One region of the Pseudomonas sp. Z003-0.4C(8344-21) genome, then DNA from elsewhere that is predicted to be linked to it. Evidence: predicted binding sites of a transcription regulator. Region 1 holds the regulator's gene; each other region holds the start of a gene.
What was found. Region 1 encodes sigma-54, which starts transcription at its own class of promoters, with help from an activator protein. Its sites were predicted from a motif close to ANTGGCATNNANNTTGCTNT; they were not measured.
Positions count from the first base shown of each region.

Region 2: the regulator sigma-54 is predicted to act here: its motif matches at 1,588-1,607, upstream of BLU24_RS20025 (circularly permuted type 2 ATP-grasp protein).
Region 3: the regulator sigma-54 is predicted to act here: its motif matches at 1,856-1,875, upstream of flgB (flagellar basal body rod protein FlgB).

Region 1 covers NZ_LT629756.1:5,353,390-5,357,827, forward strand. Annotated here, with positions in the region: gene lptA (lipopolysaccharide transport periplasmic protein LptA) at 1-471, shown strand, start outside; gene lptB (LPS export ABC transporter ATP-binding protein) at 471-1,196, shown strand; gene BLU24_RS24255 (RNA polymerase factor sigma-54) at 1,382-2,875, shown strand; gene hpf (ribosome hibernation-promoting factor, HPF/YfiA family) at 2,949-3,257, shown strand; gene ptsN (PTS IIA-like nitrogen regulatory protein PtsN) at 3,269-3,733, shown strand; gene rapZ (RNase adapter RapZ) at 3,736-4,438, shown strand, end outside.
Region 2 covers NZ_LT629756.1:4,450,623-4,455,060, reverse strand. Annotated here, with positions in the region: gene speE (polyamine aminopropyltransferase) at 1-155, shown strand, start outside; gene BLU24_RS20035 (hypothetical protein) at 361-594, shown strand; gene BLU24_RS20030 (ribonuclease E inhibitor RraB) at 807-1,154, shown strand; gene BLU24_RS20025 (circularly permuted type 2 ATP-grasp protein) at 1,640-3,049, shown strand; gene BLU24_RS20020 (alpha-E domain-containing protein) at 3,062-4,012, shown strand; gene BLU24_RS20015 (transglutaminase family protein) at 4,009-4,438, shown strand, end outside.
Region 3 covers NZ_LT629756.1:1,879,946-1,884,383, forward strand. Annotated here, with positions in the region: gene BLU24_RS08665 (chemotaxis protein CheV) at 1-675, shown strand, start outside; gene cheR (protein-glutamate O-methyltransferase CheR) at 722-1,549, shown strand; gene flgB (flagellar basal body rod protein FlgB) at 1,917-2,324, shown strand; gene flgC (flagellar basal body rod protein FlgC) at 2,328-2,771, shown strand; gene flgD (flagellar hook assembly protein FlgD) at 2,787-3,512, shown strand; gene flgE (flagellar hook protein FlgE) at 3,544-4,438, shown strand, end outside.

The sequences.
Region 1 (4,438 bases):
CCGAACGATCAGCAGCAACCTATCCGCATTCAGGCCGACGACGCCCAACTGGACGACAAGAACGGCATCGCGACCTACAAAGGTGATGTGATCATCACTCAGGGCTCGATGATCGTTAAAGGCAACACGGTGACCATCACCCGCACTCAGGCCGGTGACATCGATGTGGTGACTTCGGTCGGCAACCTGGCCTACTTCGAACAGCTGCAGACCGCCGGCGACACCAAGCCTGTACAAGGCTGGGGCGTGACGATCCAGTACCACGCCGCGCAGAATCGCGTCGTCCTGATCGACAAGGCCAAAGTGGTCGACAAGGACAACAACACGACGCAAGGCGAGAAAATCGTCTATGACACCGTGAAGAAACTCGCCAGCGCCGGTCGCGCTACCGGCAGCAAGGTCACCGAGGCGCGTCCGCGCATCGACATGGTGATCCAGCCGAAGAAGAAAACCGACGAGAAAACCCAGTAATGGCAACTCTGAAAGCTCAGCACCTGGCCAAGGCCTACAAAAGCCGCCAGGTCGTGCGGGACGTCAGTCTGTCGATCGACAGCGGCCAGATCGTCGGCCTGCTCGGCCCGAACGGCGCCGGCAAGACGACCTGCTTCTACATGATCGTCGGTCTGGTGCAGGCCGATCAGGGTCGCGTGCTGATCGACGATCTGGACGTCAGCCACCAGCCAATGCACGGCCGCGCCAAAGCCGGCATCGGCTATCTGCCGCAAGAAGCGTCGATCTTCCGCAAACTGTCGGTGGCCGACAACATCATGGCCATCCTCGAGACCCGTCAGGAACTCGACAAGGCCGGTCGCCGCAAAGAGCTGGAGAGCCTGCTGCAGGAATTCCACATCAGCCACATTCGCGACAACCTCGGCATGAGCCTGTCGGGTGGTGAGCGCCGCCGGGTGGAAATCGCCCGCGCCCTGGCCACCGCACCGAAATTCATCCTGCTCGACGAGCCGTTCGCCGGTGTCGACCCGATCTCGGTTGGCGACATCAAGCAGATCATTCACCATCTCAAGGCCAAAGGCATCGGTGTGCTGATCACCGACCACAACGTGCGTGAGACGCTGGATATCTGCGAAACCGCTTACATTGTCAACGACGGTCAATTGATCGCCGAAGGTGACGCCGAGACTATCCTGGCCAACGATCTGGTGAAGGAAGTGTATCTGGGTCACGAGTTCCGCCTGTAAGCGCGAGCTGTTCGACAAGCTGCGCGGGTGCTGTATCGATCAAGCCGTTTTTTATAGCGCTTAATTGTTACAGCGCTCTAGGCAAACACTTCAGTTTCAGGCATATAATTTGCTTAAGTTTGGCGCTTCGGCGCCCTGTAGTGGATGGCGCATAGCGCCGGCGAATAAGGTGTTAAGCCCCTGCCATGAAACCATCGCTAGTCTTGAGAATGGGCCAGCAGCTGACGATGACACCGCAGCTGCAACAGGCCATCCGCCTGCTCCAATTGTCGACCCTGGATCTGCAACAGGAAATCCAGGAGGCTCTGGAATCCAACCCGATGCTCGAACGCCAGGAAGAAGGCGACGACTTCGACAATTCCGATCCGCTGGCCGACAACGTCGAGCAAAAGCCCAACACCGACATTCAGGAACCTTCTTACCAGGAAGCCGCGCCGACGGTAGACAACCTCGACGATGGCGAATGGAGCGAGCGCATCCCCAACGAGCTTCCGGTAGACACGGCCTGGGAGGATGTTTACCAGACCAGCGCCAGCAGTCTGCCGAGCAGCGATGATGACGAGTGGGATTTCACCACCCGCACTTCCGTCGGCGAAAGCCTGCAGAGCCATTTGCTCTGGCAGTTGAACCTCGCACCGATGTCCGACACCGATCGCCTGATCGCCGTGACCCTGATCGATTGCATCAACAATCAGGGCTACCTGGACGAAACCCTCGAAGAAATCCTCGACGCCTTCGACCCGGAACTGGACATTGAACTGGACGAAATCGAAGCCGTCCTGCACCGCATCCAGCAGTTCGAGCCCGCGGGCATCGGCGCACGCAACCTCAGCGAATGCCTGCTGTTGCAACTGCGCCAGTTGTCGGCAAAAACGCCATGGCTGGCAGAGGCCAAACGCCTGGTCAGCGACTATATCGACCTGCTTGGCGGCCGCGACTACAGTCAGCTGATGCGGCGCATGAAACTCAAGGAAGACGAGCTGCGCCAGGTCATCGAACTGGTGCAGAGCCTCAATCCGCGACCGGGTTCGCAGATCGAGTCCACCGAAGCCGAATACGTCATACCTGACGTCATCGTGCGCAAGGACAACGAGCGCTGGCTGGTCGAGCTGAACCAGGAATCGGTACCGCGTCTACGCGTCAACGCTCAGTACGCCGGTTTCGTAAAACGCGCCGACACCAGCGCCGACAACACCTTCATGCGCAATCAGCTTCAGGAAGCTCGCTGGTTCATCAAAAGCCTGCAGAGCCGCAACGAAACGCTGATGAAAGTCGCCACGCAGATCGTCGAGCATCAGCGCGGCTTCCTGGAGTACGGCGACGAAGCCATGAAACCGCTGGTCCTGCATGACATCGCCGAGGCGGTGGGCATGCACGAATCGACGATTTCCCGAGTGACCACACAAAAATTCATGCATACCCCGCGCGGTATTTATGAGCTGAAATACTTTTTCTCCAGCCACGTGAGTACCTCCGAAGGCGGCGAATGCTCGTCCACGGCGATCCGCGCGATCATCAAGAAACTGGTTGCCGCGGAAAATCAGAAAAAGCCGTTGAGTGACAGCAAGATCGCTGGTTTACTGGAGGCACAAGGCATTCAGGTGGCTCGCCGCACCGTCGCCAAGTACCGCGAATCCCTCGGAATCGCGCCTTCGAGCGAACGCAAGCGGTTGATGTAAGCCACGTTACAGCGTTCCAGTGGCAGGCTTTTCGGCCTGCCGCTTTATGCACTGGCAACGAAGGAGAAGCTGTATGCAAGTCAACATCAGTGGACACCAACTGGAAGTGACCGAACCTCTGCGCACCTACATCGGCGAGAAACTCGACCGGCTGGAGCGGCATTTCGACAAGATCACCAACGTGCAAGTCATATTGAATGTCGAGAAGCTCAAGCAGAAAATCGAAGCCACGTTGCATATTCCCGGCGGAGAAGTAGTCGCCAATGCCGAGCACGACGACATGTATGCCGCCATTGACCTGCTGACCGACAAGCTGGATCGCCAACTCAAAAAGCATAAGGAAAAGACCCAGAGCCTCCTCCAGGGCGCGACCGGTCGTTAACACCCTCATCCATGATCCGACTTGAAACCATCCTGACCCCCGGCCGTTCCCAAGTGAACGCGCCGGGCGGCAGCAAGAAAAAAGCCCTCGAACAGATTGCCAACCTGATCCACCGCGAAGTGCCGGATCTGGCGATGCAGGATGTCTTCGAGGCGTTGGTCGCCCGTGAAAAACTCGGTTCCACCGGTTTTGGCAACGGCATCGCCATCCCCCACTGCCGCCTCAAGGGTTGCGACGCGCCGATCAGTGCGCTGATGCACCTTGAAGCCCCGATCGATTTCGACGCGATCGATGGCGCCCCGGTAGACCTGCTGTTCGTGCTGCTGGTCCCGGAAGCTGCTACCGATGCACACCTGGAACTGCTGCGCCAGATCGCCAGCATGCTCGATCGCAAGGAAGTGCGTGAAAGACTGCGCAGCGCACCGAGCAACGAAGCCTTGTACCAGGTTGTACTGGACGAGCAGAACGGGCATTAATCATGCGCTTGATCATCGTCAGTGGCCGCTCGGGCTCGGGCAAGAGTACCGCGCTGAATGTCCTTGAGGACAACGGCTACTACTGCATCGACAACCTCCCGGCCGGTTTGCTGCCGGAACTGGCCGAACGTGCGCTGATCCACACCGAACTGGCGCAGCCGCTCGTCGCGGTGTCGATCGATGCACGCAATCTGCCGAGTCATCTGTCGCGTTTCCCCGAATTGCTCGAAGTGGTGCGTGCCAAGCATATCCAGTGCGATGTGCTGTACCTGGACGCCGACGAAGAGACCCTGCTCAAGCGTTTTTCCGAGACGCGCCGGCGCCATCCGTTGAGCAACGCCAATCGTTCACTGGCCGAGGCGATTCACGATGAAACCGCCCTGCTCGGCCCGATCGCCGACCTGGCTGACTTGAAGATCAACACCACCCATCTCAACCTGTACCAGCTGCGCGACACTTTGAAGTTGCGCCTGCTGAATCAGCCTGAGCCGGGTACGGCGTTTCTGGTCGAATCATTCGGTTTCAAGCGCGGCATGCCGGTGGATGCGGATCTGGTCTTCGACGTTCGCTGCCTGCCCAATCCGTACTGGAAGCCGGAGTTGCGCGAGCAGTCCGGTCTCGACGCACCGGTTGCCGAGTATCTGGCGCAACAGCCGGATGTCGAGGAAATGTACCAGGACATCTACGCCTACCTGCACAAGTGGC
Region 2 (4,438 bases), 900 kb from region 1:
ACCCGGCCTACCGCAAACTCAGCCGTGAAACCCTGCAACAGCGCTTCATCGGCAGCGGCATCGTCACCCGTTATTACAACCCGGAAATTCACATCGGCGCATTCGCCTTGCCGCAATACGTGCTGCAGGCGATCAACAAGCCGGGCAATAACTGATTTTCAACACAGTACCGCTGTAGGAGTGAGCCTGCTCGCGAGAGCTGTTTATCAGTCGATATCTGTGTGACTGGCAAACCACAATCGCGAGCAGACTCACTCCTGCAATTTGATCATCGCCCTGTGTAATCCTTTTGAACCAACTATCGCGGCAAAACGTCCAGATAGAGGTAAGCCCATCTACGGGTTGATCGAGGAGGCACTGATGCAAAAGTGGAAAGTCACTTTCGTGGATGATCATGGTGAAATCGTTGATGAAATCTTCGAACGTGAGGAATGCCCGACCGACGATGAAGCCGCCCGGCTGATCAAGGAAAGGCTCCTTCCGGTGGCTGCCCAACTGGATCTGAACGATCTGGAAGGACGCACCGCCGATGCTGGCGTTAAAAACCTCAAGACCCAGAACGGCATCGAGATCCGCAGCATCACGCCAATCTGAACACTTCCTGTCATCTCGTAAACCAGGCCTTGGCAGCGCCGCTCTCTTGCGGCTACTCTGCAAGGGAGATCAGCGAATGGATCGCTAAGGTCTGGTCTTGTCAGCTACATGCTTGTTTCCCGCATGCAACCGCAGTGTTGTCGAAGTACTTAGGCCACAGGCCCGGGGCGGGAATACGGAAAGTCTATCCATCTATGCGAGGGGGACGATTCATGAGCACAGCCTATCAAGAAGACATCAGCAGCAATGTTCTGCGCCGCATGAAAGAAGGCGGTTTCGATTTTTCAAGATTTCATCCCATCGAGTTCTACGCCATTTTCCCGGACGAGGAGCGGGCGCGCAGGGCGGCAGGCAACTATCGCGGTGAATCCATCAATGCCCAGGTCAGCGCACGGGACGACGGCGCCTGGTCGCTGGAACTCAGCAAGGTCATGTACGCGACTTATGACGATATCGGTGATTTCGAGCAGGGCTTTTCCGCCGTGGTCGAACCGCTGGGCGGCATCATCGAGGGCTGGGGCGTCAAGCAGGAGGTGCGCAACCGCCACCGTTTGAACTGATCGCTTGCAAGACTTGTTGAGCAACGGCTGACCTGTGGGTCGGCCGTTGTCGTTTGTGCCCTGCGCAAACGCTGTGGCAAAACCCTGAAACAAGAATCCGAGGCAAAAAAAAGCCACCGGAGAGGGTGGCTAAAAGGGAAGAGCGATACGCGACTGAATCCCTTGAGGGCTACAGCGGGCGGGCTGCCGGAGCAGTCCAGGTCAGTTGAGCGGGCGACTTCGCGAGGCTGTTGCCGGCGAAGTTTTGCAGCGAATGCGCGGATTATCCGTACGCCGCGCCGGGCAGTGAAATCAGTTCTGACTATGCTGGTGATAGGCGTTGCAATGCGTCGCAATGAAGCGGGGGCAATCCTGTTGGAGCATTCGTCGCACAGGAATGGTGCGGTGTCTGCGATGTGAATATCCAACCGATTGAAATCAAAGCGTTTATGCCGATGGCACGGGCCTTGCGAAGGCCTGTATGTCCGGGTGACAAGGAGTACGGCATGATCCGCACCTATTTTGATGAGATGTACGATGCCGGCGGCCAGGTTCGCCCGCATTATCGCGAGTTCGCCCGATGGCTGGCCGATACGCCGGATGAACTGCTGGCGCAACGACGGCGAGAAGCCGATCTGCTGTTCCATCGCGCCGGGATTACCTTCACGCTCTATGGTGACGAGCAGGGCACCGAGCGCTTGATTCCTTTCGACACCATCCCGCGCAGCATTCCTGCCAGCGAATGGCGGATCGTCGAGCGCGGCTGCATTCAGCGGGTCAAGGCGCTGAACATGTTTCTCGCCGACCTGTACCACGAGCAGCGCATCATCAAGGCCGGGATCATTCCCGCCGAACAGGTACTGGCCAACGAGCAATACCAGTTGGCGATGCAAGGCCTGGATCTGCACCGCGATATCTATTCGCACATTTCCGGCGTCGATCTGGTGCGCGACGGCGACGGCACCTATTACGTGCTCGAGGACAATCTGCGTACGCCGAGCGGCGTGAGCTACATGCTCGAAGACCGCAAGATGATGATGCGCCTGTTTCCCGAGCTGTTTTCGGCCCAGCGCATCGCGCCGATCGATCATTACCCGAACCTTTTGCTCGACACCCTGAAAAGCTCAAGCCCGATCGACGACCCGAGCGTGGTGGTGCTGACGCCAGGGCGCTTCAACAGCGCGTTTTTCGAGCATGCGTTTCTGGCGCGGGAAATGGGCGTGGAACTGGTCGAGGGCGCGGATCTGTTCGTGCGTGACGACAAGGTGTTCATGCGTACCACCGATGGCCCGAAAGCGGTCGACGTGATCTATCGACGCCTTGATGACGCCTTTCTCGATCCGCTGGCTTTCAATCCGGATTCGATGCTTGGCGTGCCGGGGCTGCTGTCGTCCTACCGCTCCGGCAATGTCGTGCTCGCCAACGCGATCGGCACTGGCGTCGCGGATGACAAGTCGGTGTATCCGTTTGTCACCGACATGATCCGTTTCTACCTCGATGAAGAACCGATCCTGAAAAACGTACCGACCTGGCAATGCCGCAACCCGTCTGAACTGTCCCACGTGCTGGCCAATCTTCCAGATCTGGTGGTCAAGGAAACCCAGGGCTCTGGCGGTTACGGAATGCTGGTAGGGCCGGCCGCGACGACGGCGGAAATCGATGCCTTTCGCGAGCGCATCAAAGCCAAGCCGCATGCGTACATCGCCCAACCGACGCTGTCGCTCTCGACCTGTCCGACCTTTGTCGAAAACGGCATCGCGCCGCGCCATATCGATTTGCGCCCGTTTGTCTTGTCCGGGCGCGAAACCCGGGTGGTGCCCGGCGGTTTGACCCGTGTCGCCCTGCGCGAGGGCTCCCTGGTGGTAAATTCCTCTCAGGGTGGCGGAACCAAGGACACCTGGGTGGTCGAGGATTGAAGGAAGCTTGCCATGTTAAGTAGAACTGCCTCGGATCTGTACTGGATGTCGCGTTATCTGGAGCGCGCGGAAAACCTCGCGCGCATGCTCGACATCAGTTATTCACTGTCGTTGATGCCGCAGGACGGCCGCGGCGACGGTTTGCACGAACTGGCGATGCCGCTACTGATCACCGGCACCCTCGATGATTATCTGGAGCGTCACGGCGCGCTGCATGCCGAACGCCTGCTGCACTTTTTCGCCCTCGACGCGGCCAACCCGGCCAGCATCTACAGTTGCCTCGGCGCCGCACGGGCCAGCGCTCATGCGGTGCGCGGACGGATCACGGCGGACATGTGGGAGAACATCAACGCGACCTGGCTGGAAATTCGCGGGATCGCCGAACAAGGCCTGAGCCGCTATGGCATGAGCCGTTTCTGCGAATGGATCAAGGAGCGTTCGCACCTGTTTCGCGGCGCGTCCTACGGCACGATCATGCGCAATGACGCGTTTCGCTTCATTCGTCTGGGCACGTTCATCGAGCGCGCGGACAACACGCTGCGCTTGCTCGATGCGCGTTACGAAATGGCCGGCGATCAGGCCGAAGCCGTCAGCGACGGCACCGCGCACGCGTATTACCAGTGGAGTGCTTTGCTGCGTGCGCTGTCGTCCTTCGAGGCCTACACCGAAATCTATCGTGATGCGCCCGGCGCCCGTCACGTTGCCGAATTGCTGCTGTTGCGCGCCGATGTGCCGCGATCGCTGCGAGCCTGCACCGAAGAGATCGACCAGATCCTCGCGCAGCTGCCCGGTGCCAACGGGCGACCGGCGCAACGTCTGGCTGCGGAGATGGATGCGCGCCTGCGTTACACCGGCATCAACGAAATCCTCGAGGAAGGCCTGCACGCCTGGCTGACCGAATTCATCCCGCTGGTGCGCCAGTTGGGCAACGCCATTCACAGTTCCTACCTGGAGGCTGCATGAGACTCTCCATTAGCCACGAGACCACCTATCACTACGAAGATCAGGTGCGCGCGAGCATCCAGTACCTGCGTCTGACGCCCCATGACAGCGAACGTCAGCATGTGCTGAGCTGGCAGCTCGATCTGCCGCGTCCGGTGCGTGCGCAACTCGATCCGTTCGGCAATATCCTCCACGTGCTGACCATGGATGAACCGCACGAAGCGATCATCATCGGGGCGCGCGGGCAGGTCGATATCGACGAACTGCGCGAGGCCGAGCACGAGAGCCAGTCGGCGCTGCCATTCCTGCGCTTCACCCGCCTGACCGAGGCGGACGAGGCGCTGCGCGCATTCGCGGAAAAATCCTGCAAGCAGCGCCGTGATCGCACCGCGCTGATCGACTTGATGCAGGGCTTGAATCAGTACATGACCTATACGCCGGGTTCGA
Region 3 (4,438 bases), 2.6 Mb from region 1:
AAGAACAGTCCGTTCGTGATCATCACGGAGTACAACACCAAGACCCAGGGTTTCCTGGTCCGCTCGGTGGAGCGCATCGTCAACATGAACTGGGAAGAGATCCATCCGCCGCCCAAGGGCACCGGTCGCGATCACTACCTGACGGCTGTGACTCGGGTCGACAATCAGTTAGTCGAAATCATCGACGTCGAGAAAGTGCTGGCGGAAGTCGCACCGACGCCGGAAGCGATTTCGGTGGGCGTGGTCGATGTCGAGACCCAGACCAAGGCGTTGTCGCTGCGGGTGTTGACGGTCGATGACTCGTCGGTGGCGCGCAAGCAGGTCACCCGTTGTCTGCAGACGATCGGCGTCGAAGTGGTGGCGCTGAACGACGGCAAGCAGGCGCTGGATTACCTGCGCAAGCTGGTCGACGAAGGCAAGAAACCGGAAGAAGAGTTCCTGATGATGATTTCCGACATCGAGATGCCGGAGATGGACGGGTACACCCTGACGGCGGAAATCCGCGGCGACGCACGCATGCAAAAGCTCCATATCATCCTGCATACTTCGTTGTCGGGGGTATTCAATCAGGCGATGGTCAAGAAAGTCGGCGCCGATGACTTCCTGGCTAAATTCCGTCCTGATGACCTGGCATCCCGGGTAGTCGACCGGATCAAAGCAGCAGATATCAGCTAGGGACCTACTGTCCCTGGTAGTCAACACGATTTAAGAGGCGGCACCATTGTCTACGGGTAATTTGGATTTCGAACAGTTCCGGGTCTTCCTGGAAAAGGCCTGTGGCATTTTGCTCGGTGAAAACAAGCAATATCTGGTCTCCAGCCGTCTCAACAAACTGATGGAGCAGCAAGGCATCAAGTCGCTGGGTGAGCTGGTGCAACGCATCCAGACCCAGCCGCGCAGCGGTTTGCGCGAGCAGGTGGTCGATGCCATGACGACCAACGAAACCTTGTGGTTTCGCGACACCTATCCGTTTGAAGTGTTGAAGAACAAGGTCCTGCCGGAAGCGATCAAGGCCAGCCCCAACCAGCGCTTGCGCATCTGGTCGGCGGCCTGCTCGTCGGGTCAGGAACCGTACTCGCTGTCGATGTCGATCGACGAGTTCGAGCGCAGCAATCTCGGCCAGTTGAAGATGGGCGTGCAGATCGTTGCCACCGATCTGTCGGGCCTTATGCTCAACAACTGCAAGACCGGCGAGTACGACAGCCTGGCCATCGGCCGCGGTTTGTCGCCGGAACGTCTGCAACGCTACTTCGACCCGAAAGGGCCGGGGCGCTGGGTGGTCAAGGCACCGATCAAGAGCCGGGTGGAGTTCCGCTCGTTCAACCTGCTCGACAGCTATGCCGCGCTGGGCAAATTCGACATCGTGTTCTGCCGCAACGTGCTGATCTACTTCTCTGCCGAAGTGAAGAAAGACATCCTGTTGCGCATTCACAGTACGTTGAAGCCGGGCGGGTATCTGTTCCTTGGCGCTTCCGAAGCGCTGAACGGTTTGCCGGATCACTACCAGATGGTTCAGTGCAGCCCGGGGATCATTTACAAGGCGAAGTGATTGCTGCGGCAATAACAAAAACGGGAGTCCTCATGGGGCTCCCGTTTTTTTGTGCCTGCCGTAATTGTTCCTGACACCAATAACCCCTGTGGGAGCGGGCTTGCCCGCGATGGCGCCCTGTCAGTCGATATAAATTCACCAGATATACCGTCATCGCGGGCAAGCCCGCTCCCACAGGGTTCATGTAACCGGCGAGAGGCAACCAAGCGGCAGAAAAGCGGCATCTGGCGGAAGGCGGTTGCCGCTTTTCTGGCATTGCCGCTTTGCCGATCGCCCGCAAAGCCACGGAAACCGGGAGTTTTACACTCTGGCACGACGCTTGCTAAAGCTCAGTTACGAAAAATCCGGTCACCTGAAGGTTCCCGACATGAGCATCAGCTTCGACAAAGCGCTCGGCATTCACGAAAAGGCTTTGGGCTTCCGCGCCCAGCGTGCCGAAGTGCTGGCCAACAACATCGCCAACGCCGATACCCCGAACTACAAGGCGCGGGATCTGGACTTCTCGAAAGTACTCGAAGCCCAGAGCCAGAAAAACGCCAACGGCACCATTGCCCTCAACAAGACCAACAGCCGTCACATCGAAGCTGAAGGTCTGGGCAATGGCGACGAGTCGCTGATGTATCGCACGCCGATGCAGCCTTCGATCGACCAGAACACCGTGGACGCTCAACTGGAACAGTCCAACTACGCGGAAAACGCCGTCGGCTTCCAGGCCAGCTTCACCCTGCTCAACAGCAAATTCAAAGGGCTGGTGTCAGCCCTGCGCGGAGAGTAATCCATGTCCCTGTCCAGCGTTTTCAACATTGCCGGCAGCGGCATGAGCGCCCAGACCACGCGTCTGAACACCGTGGCCTCGAACATCGCCAACGCCGAGACCGTCTCGTCGAGCATCGACCAGACCTACCGCGCCCGTCACCCGGTGTTCGCCACCATGTTCCAGGGCGGCCAGAGCGGCGGCAGCGATTCGCTGTTCCAGAACCAGGACGCGGCCGGTCAAGGCGTGCAGGTGCTCGGTGTGGTCGAAGACCAGAGCAACCTCGAAGCGCGTTACGAGCCGAATCACCCTGCGGCCGACGGCAAGGGCTACGTCTACTACCCGAACGTCAACGTGGTGGAAGAGATGGCTGACATGATTTCCGCGAGCCGTTCGTTCCAGACCAACGCCGAAATGATGAACACCGCCAAAACCATGATGCAGAAGGTGCTGACCCTCGGTCAGTAATAAGGGGCGACTGCCATGAGCGTTACCGATACCACCAGCTCCCTGAGCATGAATGACATCCTGTCGAACTCGTCGAAAAAGACCAGTTCGACCACCGATGGCATTGCTTCGGCGACCAACAGCAGCACCGGCGGGCAAGCGCTGGGCAAGGATGCGTTCCTGCAGTTGCTGGTGACCCAGCTGAAAAACCAGAACCCGCTCGACCCGCAGGACAACAGTGCATTCGTTGCCCAGCTGGCGCAGTTCAGCAGCCTCGAAGGCATCACCACGCTGAACTCCACCGTGAGTGGCCTGGCCGGCAACTACAACTCATCGCAGGCGCTGCAAGCGTCGTCGCTGGTTGGCCGTAACGTGATCGTGCAGACCAACACCGCACAGCTCGATGATCCGAGCAAAGGCCTGACTGGTTCGGTCACCGTGCCTTCGTCGATTGCCGGTGGCACCGTGACCATCACCGACAAGGACGGCAAGACCGTTCGCACCATCGATCTGGGCAGCCGCGCCGCTGGCGACGCGAGCTTCACCTGGGACGGCAAGGACACCGCTGGCACCGTGGTGCCGGTCGGTACTTACACCTTCAAGGCCAACGCACCGATCAACGGCGCCGCAACGGACCTGGCGACTTACCTGCCAGCGACCGTCAACAGCGTGACGATCAGCCAGACCGGCGGCGAGCTGATGCTCAACCTGGCCGGCAAGGGCACCGTCGCCCTGTCCAAAGTTCAAACCATTGGTATATAGAGCCGACTAACCCGGCATAAAGGAGTGGAATATGTCTTTCAATATCGGCCTTAGCGGTCTCTATGCAGCCAACAAGCAACTGGACGTGACCGGCAACAACATCGCCAACGTTGCCACCGCCGGTTTCAAATCCTCGCGCGCAGAATTCGAGGACGTGTATTCGTCGACTCGTCTGGGCAGCGGCAGCAAAGTCATCGGTAACGGCGTGCGCCTGGCCAACGTTTCCCAGCAGTTCACCCAGGGCGACATCAACAACACCGGCAACGTGTTGGACATGGGTATCAACGGTTCCGGTTTCTTCACCATGAGCAACAACGGTTCGGTGTCCTACACCCGTGCCGGTACCTTCAAGGTCGACAATGCCGGTTACATCACCAACACCGACTACACCTCGCGTTTGCAGGGTTACGGTGTGGATGCCAATGGCAAGATCATCAACGGCGTGTTGACCGATCTGAAGATCGACACCTCGAACCTGGCACCGAAGTCGACGTCGGCAGTGACTTCGAGCATCAACCTGAATTCGACTGCTGCTGTGATCGACGACACGGTGCCGGCGGGCAAGTTTGACCCTACCAACACCGCGACCTACACCAAGTCGTTCAGCACCCCGATCTATGACAGCCAGGGTAACCAGCACACCATGGATCAGTACATGGTGAAAACCGGTGCCAACACCTGGAAGGTCTACACTCTGGTCGACGGTCGTAACCCGGATGCAACCGGCAGCGATCCGAAAGTCACGGCGCCTGTGGCCTCGACGCTGTCCTTCGACGCGACCGGCAAGCTGACCCAGGTCAGCACGCCAAATCCGTTGGGTGGCCCGGCGATCATCAGCAGCGATCTTACGCTCAAAGGCTGGGTGCCAGGCACAGTGACCGATGGCGTCTGGAAGGCTAACGGTGCAGCGGCGAACCCGGCGGGTG